DNA from 2 places in the Kitasatospora sp. NPDC056181 genome. Region 1 is predicted to be linked to the other one. Evidence: riboswitches for the same ligand, from Rfam matches in the RefSeq annotation. Region 1 holds a riboswitch; the other holds the start of a gene.

The links. Region 1 has a riboswitch for cobalamin ahead of ACFC1F_RS27035 (CoA-acylating methylmalonate-semialdehyde dehydrogenase). Riboswitches for the same ligand answer to the same signal wherever they lie in the genome.
Region 2: another riboswitch for cobalamin. It lies ahead of ACFC1F_RS07700 (cobalamin biosynthesis protein); the one in region 1 lies ahead of ACFC1F_RS27035 (CoA-acylating methylmalonate-semialdehyde dehydrogenase).

What each region holds. Positions count from the first base shown of each region.
Region 1 covers NZ_JBHJUK010000081.1:26,581-33,646, reverse strand. The annotation lists gene ACFC1F_RS27050 (S41 family peptidase) at 1-506, shown strand, start outside; gene ACFC1F_RS27045 (amidase) at 856-2,592, opposite strand; gene ACFC1F_RS27040 (TetR/AcrR family transcriptional regulator) at 2,735-3,457, shown strand; cobalamin riboswitch at 3,857-4,048, shown strand; gene ACFC1F_RS27035 (CoA-acylating methylmalonate-semialdehyde dehydrogenase) at 4,250-5,749, shown strand; gene ACFC1F_RS27030 (acyl-CoA dehydrogenase family protein) at 5,746-6,894, shown strand; gene ACFC1F_RS27025 (enoyl-CoA hydratase/isomerase family protein) at 6,894-7,066, shown strand, end outside.
Region 2 covers NZ_JBHJUK010000012.1:19,545-26,610, forward strand. The annotation lists gene ACFC1F_RS07680 (cobyrinate a,c-diamide synthase) at 1-46, opposite strand, end outside; gene cobO (cob(I)yrinic acid a,c-diamide adenosyltransferase) at 66-671, opposite strand; gene ACFC1F_RS07690 (putative cobaltochelatase) at 676-2,781, opposite strand; gene ACFC1F_RS07695 (cobyric acid synthase) at 2,774-4,291, opposite strand; gene ACFC1F_RS07700 (cobalamin biosynthesis protein) at 4,288-5,286, opposite strand; cobalamin riboswitch at 5,391-5,521, opposite strand; gene ACFC1F_RS07705 (XRE family transcriptional regulator) at 5,774-6,487, shown strand; gene ACFC1F_RS07710 (alpha/beta hydrolase) at 6,784-7,066, shown strand, end outside.

The DNA.
Region 1 (7,066 bases):
CCGCGGCGCTCTCACTGGTGGCTCCCGCCCGCGCCCTCATCCTGGACCTGCGCCGCAACACCGGTGGCGATCCGGACACGGTCGCCTTCGTCTGCGGCTACCTGCTCGACGGCCGCACCCACCTCAACACCATGCTCTCGCGGCAGGGAGAGCTGGCCGAGCAGTCCTGGACGCCCCCGTTCGTCCCGGGAGCCCGCTTCGGCGCCGACAAGCCGCTCTACGTGCTGACGAGCGGAAACACCTTCTCCGCGGCCGAGGAGCTCGCCTACGACCTGCAGCAGCTCGGGCGCGCCGAGGTCGTCGGGGAGGACACCCGGGGCGGCGCGCACCCGCGCGAGGGCTGGACGGTGCACCCGCACCTGGAGCTCAGCGTGCCCGTCGCCCGCGCGGTCAACCCGGTCTCGGGCACCAACTGGGAGGGCGTCGGTGTCCGGCCCGATGTACCGTGCGACGCCGAGGCCGCGCTCGACCGCGCGCTGTCCCTGGCCGTGGCGCGCTTGACCTGACGTCCTCCCTTCCCCGCCTCGGCCCCCGGGAAGCGGGTGCGGATCACCGATGGCTTCGGTCAGCAGGTTCAGATGAGCACCGAGCAGTTCCGCGACTTCGTCGAGCAGGCAGAGCGGGGGCTGTTGGACCGGGCCCCCGCATCCCGAGAGGCCCCGAATCCGTAGCGGATTCACAACCTCGGTGCAGGTTGCGGGCTCACCGGGCATCGACGTGCTTTCGGTGGGCAGCGCCCCGAGCCCTGCCCCCGTGCGCGCGCTGGGCGGCCGCGCGGGGGCAGGCTGCTGGTGGCCGGCCGGTGTCTCGTCGCACCGGCCGGTCCTCGTGTCCGACCCTTCGGACACCCTCAGGTTATTCCGACGCCAGCCGCGGCGTGCGGAGCGGCTCCGTGCGCCGGTTGCCGGTCGCCTCGAAGGCCGCGGCGAGGGCGAGCAGGGCGTTGTCGTCGTAGGCGCGGCCCGCGAAGGTCAGTCCGACGGGCATGCCGGTGTCGGTCATGGTGCCCATGGGCACGGTCACCGTCGGGATGCCGAGGTGGCGGGGCACCAGGTTGCCGTTGGCGACCCAGACGCCGTTGCGCCAGCCGAGGTCGGCGGAGGCCTCGTTCACGTCCATGTCCGCGGGGCCCACGTCGGCGACCGCGGGGAACACCACCGCGTCCAGGCGCAGGTCGTCCATCCACAGCTCCAGGTCGACCCGGCGGGTCTCCTCCAGCCCGCGAAGTCCCTCTTCGAGGTGGGGCATGTCGGTGAAGGAGGCGTACGGGCGCTCGCGCACGAAGCGCGGGTAGTCGCCGATCGTATCGTCGAAGCCGACGTAGCGGTCGGGGAGTTCGCCCTGGTGCTTGGGGAAGATGCGGTCGCCGTCGACCTCGGTCAGGGTGGCGAGCGCGGGGTCGCCGTTGGCCCGCAGGAAGTCGTCCCACGCCCAGGCGGAGAGGTCCTCGATCTCGACCTTGAGGAAGTCGCCGCCGACCAGGCCGCGGGTGGGCAGCGAGGGAGCGGCGGGGCGGTCGGACTCGTAGTTCGACACGACGGGGAAGTCGACCTCGACCACCTCGGCCCCGGCGGCCTCCAGGTCGCGGCGCGCCGCCTCCCACCGGGCGATCACCGAGGGGCGGGTCTCGATCCGCAGGCCGGTCTGGCCGCCGATGCCGCCGTCGGGGTTGGTCCCCGCGCCGGGGTCGGCGTTGATGTACATCCTGGGGACGCCGACGCGCTTGCCGGCGAGCGTGGCGTGCGCCGTCGCCGCGTCCGCGGGAGCGAGTGCCGGGTACGAGGCGGGGCGCACCTGCGACGGTGCGGGCAACGGGATCCACGGCTGCGCGCGCCACAGGTCGCCGCGGGTCTCCGGGTCGTCGGCCACGATGACGTCGAGCAGTTCGAAGAGGTCGGCCATGGTGCGGGTGTGCGGGACGACGACGTCCATGGTCGGGACGAGCGGCCAGTTGCCGCGCACCGAGATCACGCCGCGGCTGGGGGTGTAGGCGCACAGCGCGTTGTACGACGCGGGGGCCCGGCCCGACGACCAGGTCTCCTCGCCGAGGCCGAACGCCCCGAACGACGCCGCGGTCGCAGTTCCCGAGCCGTTGGACGAGCCGGAGCCGTAGGCGCTGGTCAGCCAGTCGGCGCTGTACGGGCTCTCCGCGCGACCGTACACGCCGCGCTGCATGCCGCCGTTCGCCATCGGCGGCATGTTGGTCAGGCCGATGAGCACGGCCCCGCCCGCGCGCAGTCGCTCGATGGCGAACGCGTCGCGCTGGGCGACGAGGTGTTCGAACGCCGGTGAACCGGCCGCCGCCGTCAGGCCCTTCGCGAGGTAGCTGTCCTTCGCGGTGTACGGGATGCCGTCGAGCGGGCCGAGCGTCTCGCCGCGCGCGCGGCGGGCGTCGGAGGCCTCTGCTTCGGCGCGGGCGTCCGGGTTCATCACGACCATCGCGTTGAGTGCGGTGGCGGTTCCGGGTCGGTCGTACGCGTCGATGCGCGCGAGGTACGCGTCGAGCAGGGCGACCGCGGTGGTCTCGCCCTTCTCCAGCGCCGCGCGCAGGTCGGCGATACAGGTCTCCACAACGTCGAATCCGCGCGTCATGCGGGTGCCTCCTGAAGGGTGGGTCGGACAGGCGAACCGCTGGGCGTCGGACCGCGCACACGCGGGCTTCGGGCTCCAGTCGCACTGTCTAGATTTTCAGTCTAGACTACGGATCTAGATCCCCAGAAACCGAGGTGAGGCCATGCCGACGCCAGAGAACGAGCCCACACGGCCGCAGTCCCGCCCCTCACCGAAGAACGCGATCGGGCCCGCGCCGAACGCGGAGCCCGGGGCCACCCCGCAGCCGGCTCTGGCCTCGGTCGACCGGAAGCGTCAGCCCACCGGCGACGAGGCGCGGGGACGGGCGATGCGGGCCGCTATCAGCGCCATCGCCGAGAAGGGCCCCGCAGCCGTGCGGATGTCGGACATCGCCGCGCGGGCCGGCATGAGCACCGGGCACATCCTGTACCACTTCGGCAAGAAGGACCGCCTCCTGCTCGAAGTCCTCGCATGGAGCGAAGCGGACCTCGTGACCCGGTTCCAGCAGGCCGCGGACCAGGCCGCCTCCCCCTCGGAGAAGCTGGCACTGTTCGTCCGCTTCTACCTGCCCCGCCACCAGGGCGACGAACGCTACGCGCTGTGGACGCAGGTGCTGGCCCAGCGCCACGACGACGCCGGCCGGCAGCTCCTCACCGCACTGTCCGACGCCTGGGAAGAGCACCTGGAAGCCATCCTTCTCGAAGGCCGGGCCCTGGGGCAGTTCGCCGACGTGGATCCGTCCGAGTTCGTCATCAGGGCCGTGGCCATGCTCAACGGGCTGTCCGGAGACGTGATGTTCGGACGCCCGCGCTGGCAGCACGCCTCCGCGCACACGTTCGCCCTTTCCGCTCTCGAACGGGAACTGCGGCCGACCGGTCGGGCGTGACGGGTCGACGACGGAGACGCGGCCCGCTGGATCGGCAAGAGCGCGGCCGGCCGGCCGCCCTGCCGGCCCGAGCCCCAGCACCCGGCCCCGGCCCTCACCCTTACTGAGGCTGCCGCCGACGGTGACCACCCGGCGGCCGCACCGCCGGCGCGGCGCCCGGGCGGGTGGAAGTGCCCAGCCGACCGGGCGCGCCCATGATCCGGGTGGCGGGCCGGGGCATGCGTCCGGGGGCCGTCTCGGCCGAGCGGGTCCGAGGAGGGCGGCATCCATCCCGACGGCACGTCAGGCTGTCGCCAGGGGCCGTGCCCACCTGTGCTCCGCGTCGATCGCACCACCCGGGCGGTGCTCGGCGCAGTGGGATCCCGATGGCGCGACGCGAACCCGGACCTCTGGACTTACTAGGACGTCCAACTATATGGTCGATGACAGGTCCGCGGTGTCAGGGAAGCCGGTGTGAGTCCGGCACGGTCCCGCCACTGTGACCGGGGAGTTCGTCCTCGCAGATGAAGGCCACTGGCAGCCAGCCGGGAAGGCCCGGGGGCGCGCGGTGATCCGGGAGTCAGGATACCGGCCGCGGGTGGTTCGTGTTTTCCACGAGGATGGAGACGACACGCATGACTCCGGGCTGCTGTTCCCGTTCCGCTGCCGTGCTGCCGACCGTCAGGTGCCACCGCGCCTGACGGTAGGTCAACAACGCCATTTCGCGACGACGCATGACCGTGCGCCCGATCGCCGGCGATGGCGCTGCTCTCCATTCCTCCTCTCCCCAACCCTGTCGAGAGAAGGAACCCGATGGTCCGAGAACTGACCCACTTCATCGCCGGCAAGCGCACCGCCGGCACGTCCGGCCGCTTCGGCGACGTGTACGACCCCAACACCGGCCGGGTGCAGGCCCGGGTGCCGCTGGCCGACCGCGCCGAGGTCGAGGCGGTGATCGCCGACGCCGCGCAGGCCCAGCCCGCGTGGGCGGCCTGGAATCCCCAGCGGCGGGCGCGCGTCCTGCTGCGCTTCCTGCAGCTGGTCGAGCTGGAGAAGGAGGAGCTGGCCAGGCTGCTCTCCGCCGAGCACGGAAAGACCGTGGCCGACGCCCACGGCGACATCCAACGCGGCCTGGAGGTCGTGGAGTTCGCCGCCGGGATCCCGCACCTGTTGAAGGGCGAGTTCACCGACAACGCCGGCACCGGCATCGACGTGTACTCGATGCGCCAGCCGCTCGGCGTGGTCGCCGGCATCACGCCGTTCAACTTCCCGGCGATGATCCCGCTCTGGAAGGCCGCGCCCGCGCTGGCCTGCGGCAACGCCTTCGTCCTCAAGCCCTCCGAGCGCGACCCCTCGGTGCCGCTGCGGCTGGCCGAGCTGTTCCTGGAGGCCGGGCTGCCGCCGGGCGTGCTCAACGTGGTCAACGGCGGAAAGGAGGCGGTGGACACCCTGCTGGGGGACCCGCGGGTGGAGGCGGTCGGCTTCGTCGGATCCACCCCGATCGCGCAGTACGTGTACGCGACGGCCGCCGCCCACGGGAAGCGGGCGCAGTGCTTCGGCGGTGCGAAGAACCACATGATCGTGATGCCGGACGCCGACCTCGACCAGGCGGCCGACGCGCTGATCGGAGCCGGCTACGGCTCGGCCGGTGAGCGGTGCATGGCGATCTCGGTGGCGGTCCCGGTGGGGGAGGAGACCGCGGACGCCCTGGTGGCGAAACTGGTCGAGCGGATCGCCGCACTGAAGGTCGGGCGCTCGGACGACCCGGCGGCCGACTTCGGGCCGCTGGTCGGACGCGACGCCCTGGACCGGGTGCGCGGCCACCTGGACCTCGGGGTCGCGGAGGGAGCCGAACTCGTCGTGGACGGGCGGGACTTCCGGCTGGATGGCCACGAGGACGGCTTCTTCCTCGGCGCCTCGCTGTTCGACCGGGTCACGTCGGACATGCGGATCCACCGGGAGGAGATCTTCGGGCCCGTCCTGACCGTGGTGCGTGCCGCCGACTACGAGGAGGCTCTGCGGCTGCCCAGCGAGCACGAGTTCGGCAACGGTGTCGCGATCTACACCCGGGACGGCGACACCGCCCGGGACTTCGCCCGCCGGGTGAACACCGGCATGGTCGGGGTCAACGTGCCGATCCCGGTGCCGATCGCGTACCACACCTTCGGTGGCTGGAAGCGCTCCGCGTTCGGCGACCTCAACCAGCACGGGCCTGATTCGATCCGCTTCTACACCCGCACCCGCACCGTCACCTCGCGCTGGCCCTCCGGGGTCAAGGAGGGCGCGAGCTTCACCATGCCGACGATGGGATGAGCGCCGTGCACGACCTCACCGAGGATCAGCGCGCCATCGCGGACACGACGAGGGCCTTCGCCCGCGAGCACCTCGCCCCGAACGCGGTCGAGTGGGACCAGACCAAGCACTTCCCCGTTGACGTGCTTCGCAAGGCGGCGGATGTCGGCCTGGCCGGCGTCTACGTCCGTGAGGAGTCCGGTGGCTCCGGACTCACCCGCGCCGACGGCGTCCTCGTCTTCGAGGCGCTGGCGACCGGCTGCCCGTCCATCGCCGCCTACCTGTCCATCCACAACATGGTCGCCTGGATGATCGACCGCTACGGCGACGACGCCCAGCGCGCCCGCTGGCTGCCCGGCCTCTGCGCGGCCGAACAACTCGGCAGCTACTGCCTCACCGAGCCCGGTGCGGGCTCGGATGCCGCGGCACTGACCACGCGGGCCCGCTGGGACGGTGACCACTGGATCCTCGACGGCGTCAAGCAGTTCGTCTCGGGTGCGGGAGCCTCGCAGGTGTACGTGGTGATGGCCCGCACCGGTGGACCGGGGGCAGGCGGGGTCTCCGCGTTCGTCGTGGAACGCGGAGACCCGGGGGTCTCCTTCGGGCCGAACGAGAACAAGATGGGCTGGAACGCGCAGCCGACCCGGCAGGTGCGGCTGGACGGTGTCCGGCTGCCCGCCGACCGGCTCCTCGGGGCCGGGGGCGAGGGCTTCCGGATCGCCATGAAAGGGCTGAACGGCGGCCGGCTCGGCATCGCCGCCTGCTCCCTCGGCGGCGCGCAGGACGCCCTGGAGAGGGCCACCGGTTACTTGGCCGACCGCGAGGCGTTCGGCGCCCGGCTGCTGCACGCCCAGGCCCTGCAGTTCCGACTCGCCGACATGGCCACCGAGTTGGAGGCGGCCAGGTCGCTGCTCTGGCGGGCCGCGACCGCCCTGGACCGGGGCGATCCCCGGGCGCCGCAGCTGTGCGCGATGGCCAAGCGCTACGCCACCGACACCGGCTTCGAGGTCGCCAACGCCGCGCTCCAACTGCACGGCGGCTACGGCTACCTGGCCGAGTACGGCATCGAGAAGATCGTCCGAGACCTGCGGGTGCACCAGATCCTGGAAGGAACCAACGAGATCATGCGCGTCATCGTCGCCCGCGGCCTGACCGGAGCCGCGTGATGACCGGGAACACCGTCGACGAGGTCCTCGTCCAGCGCGAGGGCAGGGCCGGCCTGATCGTCCTCAACCGCCCCGCGGCCCTGAACGCCCTCACCCACGGCATGGTGCGGAGGATCTCCGAAGCCCTGGACTCCTGGGAGGAGGACGAGAGGGTCGAATCCGTCGTCGTCAC
Region 2 (7,066 bases), on a different contig from region 1:
CGGAGCCGGAGGACGGCGCGGCGACGACGAGGCGGGGGATGTTCACGTTCTCCAGGCTTCCCGGGCTACCACTCGATACCGCGCTGGCCCTTGCGGCCGGCGTCCATGGGGTGCTTGACCTTGGTCATCTCGGTGACCAGGTCGGCGAAGCCGGTCAGCGCCTCGGGCGCGTACCGGCCGGTGATGACGACGTGCTGGCTGCCCGGCCGGTCCTTCAGCACGGACACCACCTCGTCCGGGTCGACCCAGCCCCAGTGCATCGGGTAGGTGAACTCGTCCAGCACGTAGAAGCGGTAGGTCTCGGCGGCGAGGTCGCGCTTGACCTGCTCCCAGCCCTCCTTGGCCGCCGCCTCGCTGTCCATCTCCATCTCGGAGGAGCGCTGGATCCAGGACCAGCCGGAGCCCATCTTGTGCCAGGCGACGGTGCCGCCCTCGCCGGAGGCGCCGAGCACGCGCAGCGCGTTCTCCTCGCCGACCTTCCACTTGGCGGACTTCACGAACTGGAACACCCCGACGGGCCAGCCCTGGTTCCAGGCGCGCAGCGCCATGCCGAACGCGGCGGTGGACTTGCCCTTGCCGGGGCCGGTGTGCACGGCCGTGATCGGCAGCGTACGGCGCTGACGGGTCGTCAGGCCGTCCTCGGGAACGCTCTCGGGAACACCCTTGGGCATGGGATCAGGCCGCCTTTCGGATCGCACGGTTGGGACGGTTGTCGCGGACGAGCGAGGCCACGCCCTCGGCGCGCAGCTCGTCCAGGGTCACGGCGGGGGCGCCGAGCTGCGCCGCCAGCGTACGGGCCAGGCCGAGCCGGACCGGACCGGCCTCGCAGTCCAGCACCACGCCCGCCACGCCCTGGGCGGCCAGCAGCCCGGCGGCCCGCTGCGACTGCGCGACGGCGTCGCGGGTGCCGGTGGCCCGGCCGTCGGTCACCACGACCAGCAGCGGGCGGCGGTGCGGGTCCCGCATCCGCTCGACCCGCAGCACCTCGTGCGCCCGCAGCAGTCCGGCCGCCAGCGGGGTCCGGCCGCCGGTGGGCAGCGACTCCAGGCGGGCCGCGCCGACCTCGACGGACGAGGTGGGCGGCAGCGCCAGCTCGGCTGAGGCGCCGCGGAAGGTGATCATGCCGATCTTGTCGCGGCGCTGGTAGGCGTCCATCAGCAGCGAGAGCACCGCGCCCTTGACGGCGGTCATCCGCTGCCGGGCCGCCATCGAGCCGGAGGCGTCCACCACGAAGAGCACCAGGTTGGACTCCCGGCCCTGGCGGACCTGCTCGCGGAAGTCGTCCTTGTGCAGCAGCAGCGCCCGGGACGCCCGGCCGCGCGCCACCTGGTGCGGCGCGGCGGCCTGCAGGGTGGCGCTCAGGTGCAGGTGCGCCAGCCGGCCCTGCGGGCGGCGGGCGCGGATGGCGTGGCCGCCGTCGGTCTCGGCGGGGGAGCGGCGGCCCTGGGCGCCCTTCCCGGTGCCGTCCACCTTGAACAGCCTGGTCCGGTACGGCTCGTCGGCCGCCACCGGGGCGGACTCCCGTGCGGGGGCCGGGTGCTGAGCCGGCACCGGCTGCTGCCCGGGGGCCTCGGGGGCGTCCGCGGGGGCGGGGGCGTCGGTGCCCGCGGGGGCCTCAGGCCCGGCGGGCTCGGGCGCGCCGCCGCCACCGCCGTTGTCGGGGCCGCCGCCGTCGGGGCCCGGGCCGTCGTCCTCGGGCCCGTCGCCCTCCGGCTCCCCGGGCCGAGGGTCCTCGCCCTCCGGTTCCCCGGACTGCGGCACCTCCGGCTGGGCGTGCTCCTCCAGCGTCCGCTCCAGCTGCTCCTCGTCCAGCCCCGGCGCGTCGAAGGGGTTGCGACGGCGGCGGTGCGGCAGTGCCAGCCGGGCGGCCTGGCGGACGTCCTCCTCCAGCACCTCGGTGCGCCCCGCCCAGGCGGCCAGGGCGACGGCGGTGCGCGCCATCACGATGTCCGCACGCAGCCCGTCCACCTCGAACGCCGCGCAGACGGCGGTGATCTGACGCAGCGCCACATCGGTGAGCCCGACCTTCGGCAGCAGCTCGCGGGCGGCGGTGATCCGCAGCGCGAGCTCCCGCTCGTCCTCGGCGAACCGCGCGGCGAAGCCGGCCGGGTCGGCGTCGTACGCCAGCCGGCGGCGGACCACCTCGGCGCGCTCCGCCGGGTCGCGGGTGGCGGCGATCTCGACGGTCAGGCCGAACCGGTCGAGCAACTGCGGCCGCAGCTCGCCCTCCTCCGGGTTCATCGTGCCGACCAGCAGGAACCTCGCCGCGTGCCGCACCGAGACGCCCTCGCGCTCGACGTAGGAGCGGCCCATCGCGGCGGCGTCCAGCAGCAGGTCCACCACGTGGTCCTGGAGCAGGTTGACCTCGTCGATGTAGAGCACGCCGCGGTGCGCCTGGGCCAGCAGCCCCGGCTCGTACGCCTTGACGCCCTCGGCGAGCGCCCGCTCCAGGTCGAGCGAGCCGACGATCCGGTCCTCGGAGACGCCGACCGGCAACTCGACCAGCCGGGCCGGGCGTTCGGACGAGGCGCCGCCGGCGTGCGGGCCGTCCGGGCAGTGCGGGTCCGGCGCGCCCGGGTCGCAGGCGAAGCGGCAGCCGTCGACGGTGGCGATGGACGGCAGCAGGCCGGCCAGCGCGCGCACCATGGTCGACTTGGCGGTGCCCTTCTCGCCGCGCACCAGCACGCCGCCGACGGCCGGGGAGACCGCGTTGAGCAGCAGCCCGAGCCGCAGGTCGGCCATGCCGACGATCGCGGTGAAGGGGTAGCGGACGTCACTCATGATTCTCCAAGGGGGCCCCGGGCGGAAGGAACGGCAGCGAACCCGCGGCCGGCACCCCGCCCTCGATCAGCTTCCACAGCGCGTCGGTGTCCGCGTGCTCCTCGATCAGGTCGCCCAGCCGGTCGAGCCGGGCCTCGCGCGCCTCGGCGAACAAGACGTCCGGCGCGGGCGTGAACGCCCGGCCCGACAACCCGGCCACCTCGCGCAGCAGTTCGCGCCGGAACCCGTCGTTCTCCAGCGCGCCGTGCCAGGTCGTCCCCCAGACCGAGCCCACCCGGCAGCCGTCCAGGAAGGCCTCGCCGCCCTCCACCGCGACGATCCCGTGGTGGATCTCGTACCCCTCGACGCGCTGCCCGTACGCCTCGCCGACCGGCCGGCCGAGCACCTTCTCGGCGCCGAACCGGACGTGCGTGGGCAGCAGCCCGAGGCCGTCGACGGCGCCGGCCTTCGACTCGACCTCGTCCACGATCTCCCGCGCCAGCATCTGGTAGCCGCCGCAGACCCCGAGGACCGGCAGCCCCGCCGCCGCCCGCGCCTTGATCGCCGGCTCCAGGCCGCGCTCGCGCAGCCAGGCGAGGTCGGCGACGGTGGCCCGGGTGCCGGGCAGCACGACCAGGTCGGCGTCGGCCAGCTCCTCGGGCCGGGTGGCCCAGCGGACCAGGACGCCCGGCTCCTGGGCCAGCGCGTCCAGGTCGGTGAAGTTGGAAAGCCGGGGGAAGCGCACCACGGCCACCCGCAGCACGTCCGCGCCGAGCGGCCCGCGCCCGGCGGTCCGGTCGACCACGGTCGACAGGTCGAGCGAGTCCTCGGCGTCCAGCCAGAGGTCCGGCAGCATCGGCAGGGTGCCCAGCACCGGGCGGCCGGTCAGCTCGCGCAGCATCTCCAGGCCGGGCGCGAGCAGCCGCGCGTCGCCCCGGAACTTGTTGACGAACCAGCCGGCCACGTGCCGCTGGTCCTCCGCCGAGAGCAGTGCCAGCGTCCCGTACATCGCGGCGAACACCCCGCCGCGGTCGATGTCGCCGACCACCACGACGGGTAGTCCGGCGGCGGTCGCCAGGCCCATGTTGGCGATGTCGCGGTCGCGCAGGTTGATCTCGGCGGGCGAGCCGGCGCCCTCGCAGACCACCACGTCGTAGCGGCGGCGCAGGTCGGCCAGGCACTCCAGGGCGCGCTCCAGCAGGACGGGCTTGCGCTCGCGGTAGTCCAGCGCGCCGACCTCGGCGACGGGTCTGCCGAGCAGCACCACCTGGCTGCGGCCGTCCGCGCCCGGCTTGAGCAGCACCGGGTTCATCGCCGCCTCGGGCTCCACCTTGGCGGCCTGGGCCTGCATCGCCTGGGCACGGCCGATCTCGGCGCCGTCGGCGGTGACGAAGGAGTTCAGCGACATGTTCTGCGCCTTGAACGGCGCGACGCCGACACCCTGGCGGGCCAGCCAGCGGCAGATGCCCGCGGTGACCACGCTCTTGCCCGCGTCCGAGGTCGTTCCGGCGACCAGCAGTGCGTTGCTCATGCCTTTCCCCTCCTGAGGGCCGCCCGGAGCAGCAGGTGCCCGGCGACGGTCGTACCCAGCGCCAGCGCGCCCACCCTCCGGGACAGCACACAGGCCCGCTCGATGTCGTCCACCCCGACCGGCCGCAGCTCCCCGCCCAGCACCGGCCGGTGCTCGACCCTTCCCCAGCCCTCGGCCGGGGGGACCCCCGGCCCGGGGGAGGCCCCGTCCCCGTACCGCAGGGTGCCGCCGAGGCGGACGCCGACCGCGCCGGCGAAGGCCGACTCGGCCTGGCCCGCGTTGGGGCTCGGGTGTGCGGAGCCGTCCCGCCGCCAGACCCGCCAGGCGGTCCGGGGCTCGGGCGCGGCGGCCACCGTCAGCAGGGCGGTCAGCCGGGCGCCGGGCCAGCCCGCCACGTCGTCCAGCCGGGCCGAGGCCCAGCCGAACCGGGCGTGCCGCGGCGAGCGGTGGCCGACCATCGCGTCCAGGGTGTTGACGGCCCGGAACGCCAGCAGCCCGGGTGTGCCCGCGACCGCGCCCCAGACCAGCGCGTTGACCACGGCGTCGGCGGTGTTCTCGGCGACCGACTCGACCACCGCGCGGGCGATCTGCTGCTCGTCCAGCGCGCTCGGGTCGCGCCCGCACAGGTGCGGCAGCCGCTCGCGGGCCGCCGTCAGGTCCCCCGCGGCGAGCGAGCGGCCGATGGTCCGGGCCTCGCGGGTCAGCGAGGTGCCGCCGAGCACCGTCCAGGTCGCGGCGGCGGCCAGCGCGGCCCGCCCCGCCGGGCGGCGGCCGAGGACGCGCTCGGCGGCCACCGCACCGGCGGCGACGGCGCCCACGCAGAGTGCGGTGTAGGCGGTGCCGACGGCCCGGTCGTCGCGCCAGAGCCGCTTCTCCAGCCGGCCGGCCGTACTGCCGAAGACGGCCACCGGGTGGCCGCGGCGCGGGTCGGCGAACCGGGCGTCGGCGAGGTACCCCGCGACGGCGCCCACGGCGAAGGCCGCGGCGCGGGTCAGCGGGCGCACGACGGACAGCAGAGGGCTCGGAAGGTCGGGGCAGCCTGCATCGCGTGCGTGTCCTCACTCAGGGTCCGCGCCCTGGATCGACGTACCGGGGGCGAGAGTCTCCTGGCTTCCGGGTCGGACGCACCCCCGGGCCTTCCAGCGGCTTCTGACGGCCCGCCGTGGCTGTTCCGAACGTGCTCCCCGGTGACAGTGGCGGGACCGCGCCGGACTCGCACCGGCTTCCTCTGCATGCCTCCGTATTGGCTGAAGGATCCCATCACGCGGCCGAACCGCGAGTCAACCAAGGTCACGGAGGGGTTGGTCACACGGTCTGCACGGTTCCCGCCCCGGTTTCGGCCCCGTCGCTACCTCTGATCATCACCCCCCGCAGGGGCATGACAGCCTGTGTGATCGTCCAGCGGCATGTAGACCCCTACAGCGGTGCTTCGTGCGTTCGGCGGCTGGGGCACCGAACCACCAGCCCCTACCGTCGGGTCCCATGCGACGCAGACAGCCCCCCGCCGTCCCTCCGGTGCCCTTTTCGCCCGCGGCCGCCCGCGCGCACCGCGCCGGCCTCGGCCTGACCCCGGAACAGGTGGTCGAGGGCATGGCCGCGCACGGGGTCCGGCTGGTGCCCGCCCACGTGCTCGGCTGGGAGGGCGGCGAGCTGCGCCCCGCCGAGGAGGAGTTCATCGCGCTGGCCCGCGCCCTCTGGTGCCCGCCGGCCCAGCTGATGGGGGTCCGCCCGGCCCGGCTGCGGGACTTCCGGGTCGCCCGCGAGCTCGGCCAGGAGAACGCCGCCCGCCGGATCGGCATGCCGCTGCCGCACTACCAGCGGGCCGAGGCCACCGACCGCTGGGACGGCGACGAGGAGCAGACCCACGCGCTCGCCCGGGTGCTCGGCCTGACACTGCGCGAGCTGGTCGCGGTGACGGGCCGTCGGGACGAGCTGGACCAGCGGCTGCGGCAGTGCGTGGACGGCCGCTGGCAGGCGCAGGTCCGGGCGATCGGCCGGATCGTGCCGGTGCACGAGGAGGACCTCGCCGCCGTGCTGGCGGTGCTGCAGAACGAGAACCAGGTCTCCTCCCACTGGGGCGCGGGCAGCTGGGGCTCCCCGGCCCCGGCGGCGCGGCACTCCGCGGGGCGGGAGCAGCCGCTCGACGAGCGGTTCTGGGAGCTGCTCGGCCGGCGGGACACCGAGATCCCGGTCTGACCGGAGGGCCGCACCCCGCGGCGACGCCGCGCCGAGGTGAAGCCGTGTCGAGGTGCCGAGGTGAAGCCGGGCCAGGTGCCGAGACGATGCCGTGCCGAGGTGACCCCGTCCCGGTGCGGCCGGTGCTCCTCGGCGTGACGGGCGTCCCGGTGGGTCCCGGTGGGTCCCGGTGCGGCCCGGGGGCCCGGTGTGGCCCGGTGTGACCCGGACGGCCGTGTCCGGTGGCCGGCCGCCGCCTCCGCGAGTGGACTGGTGGGCACACTGCCCAGTCCGCGACCTACAGAGCGGGGAGCGATATGCGTTGGGGAACCGCAGCCGTCGTGGCGGCCGCCGCCATCGGTGCCGGTGCCGGGGCCGCCGTGCTGGTCATCGGCCGGAGGGCGTCCGAGCGGATGGTCCACCGGGTGAAGGCCCCGGGCCGACCCGCCGGCCCCGTCCTGGTCAAGGCCCTCGCCTCCGGGCGCGTCACCTTCACCCGCAGTCCGGAGAGCATCCGCCCCGGCCGCTGGGCCGTCGAGTGGGGGGACGGCGGGCACGCCGTGGTCGAGGAGGTCCTGCACGAGGACGCGCAGGGCGTCA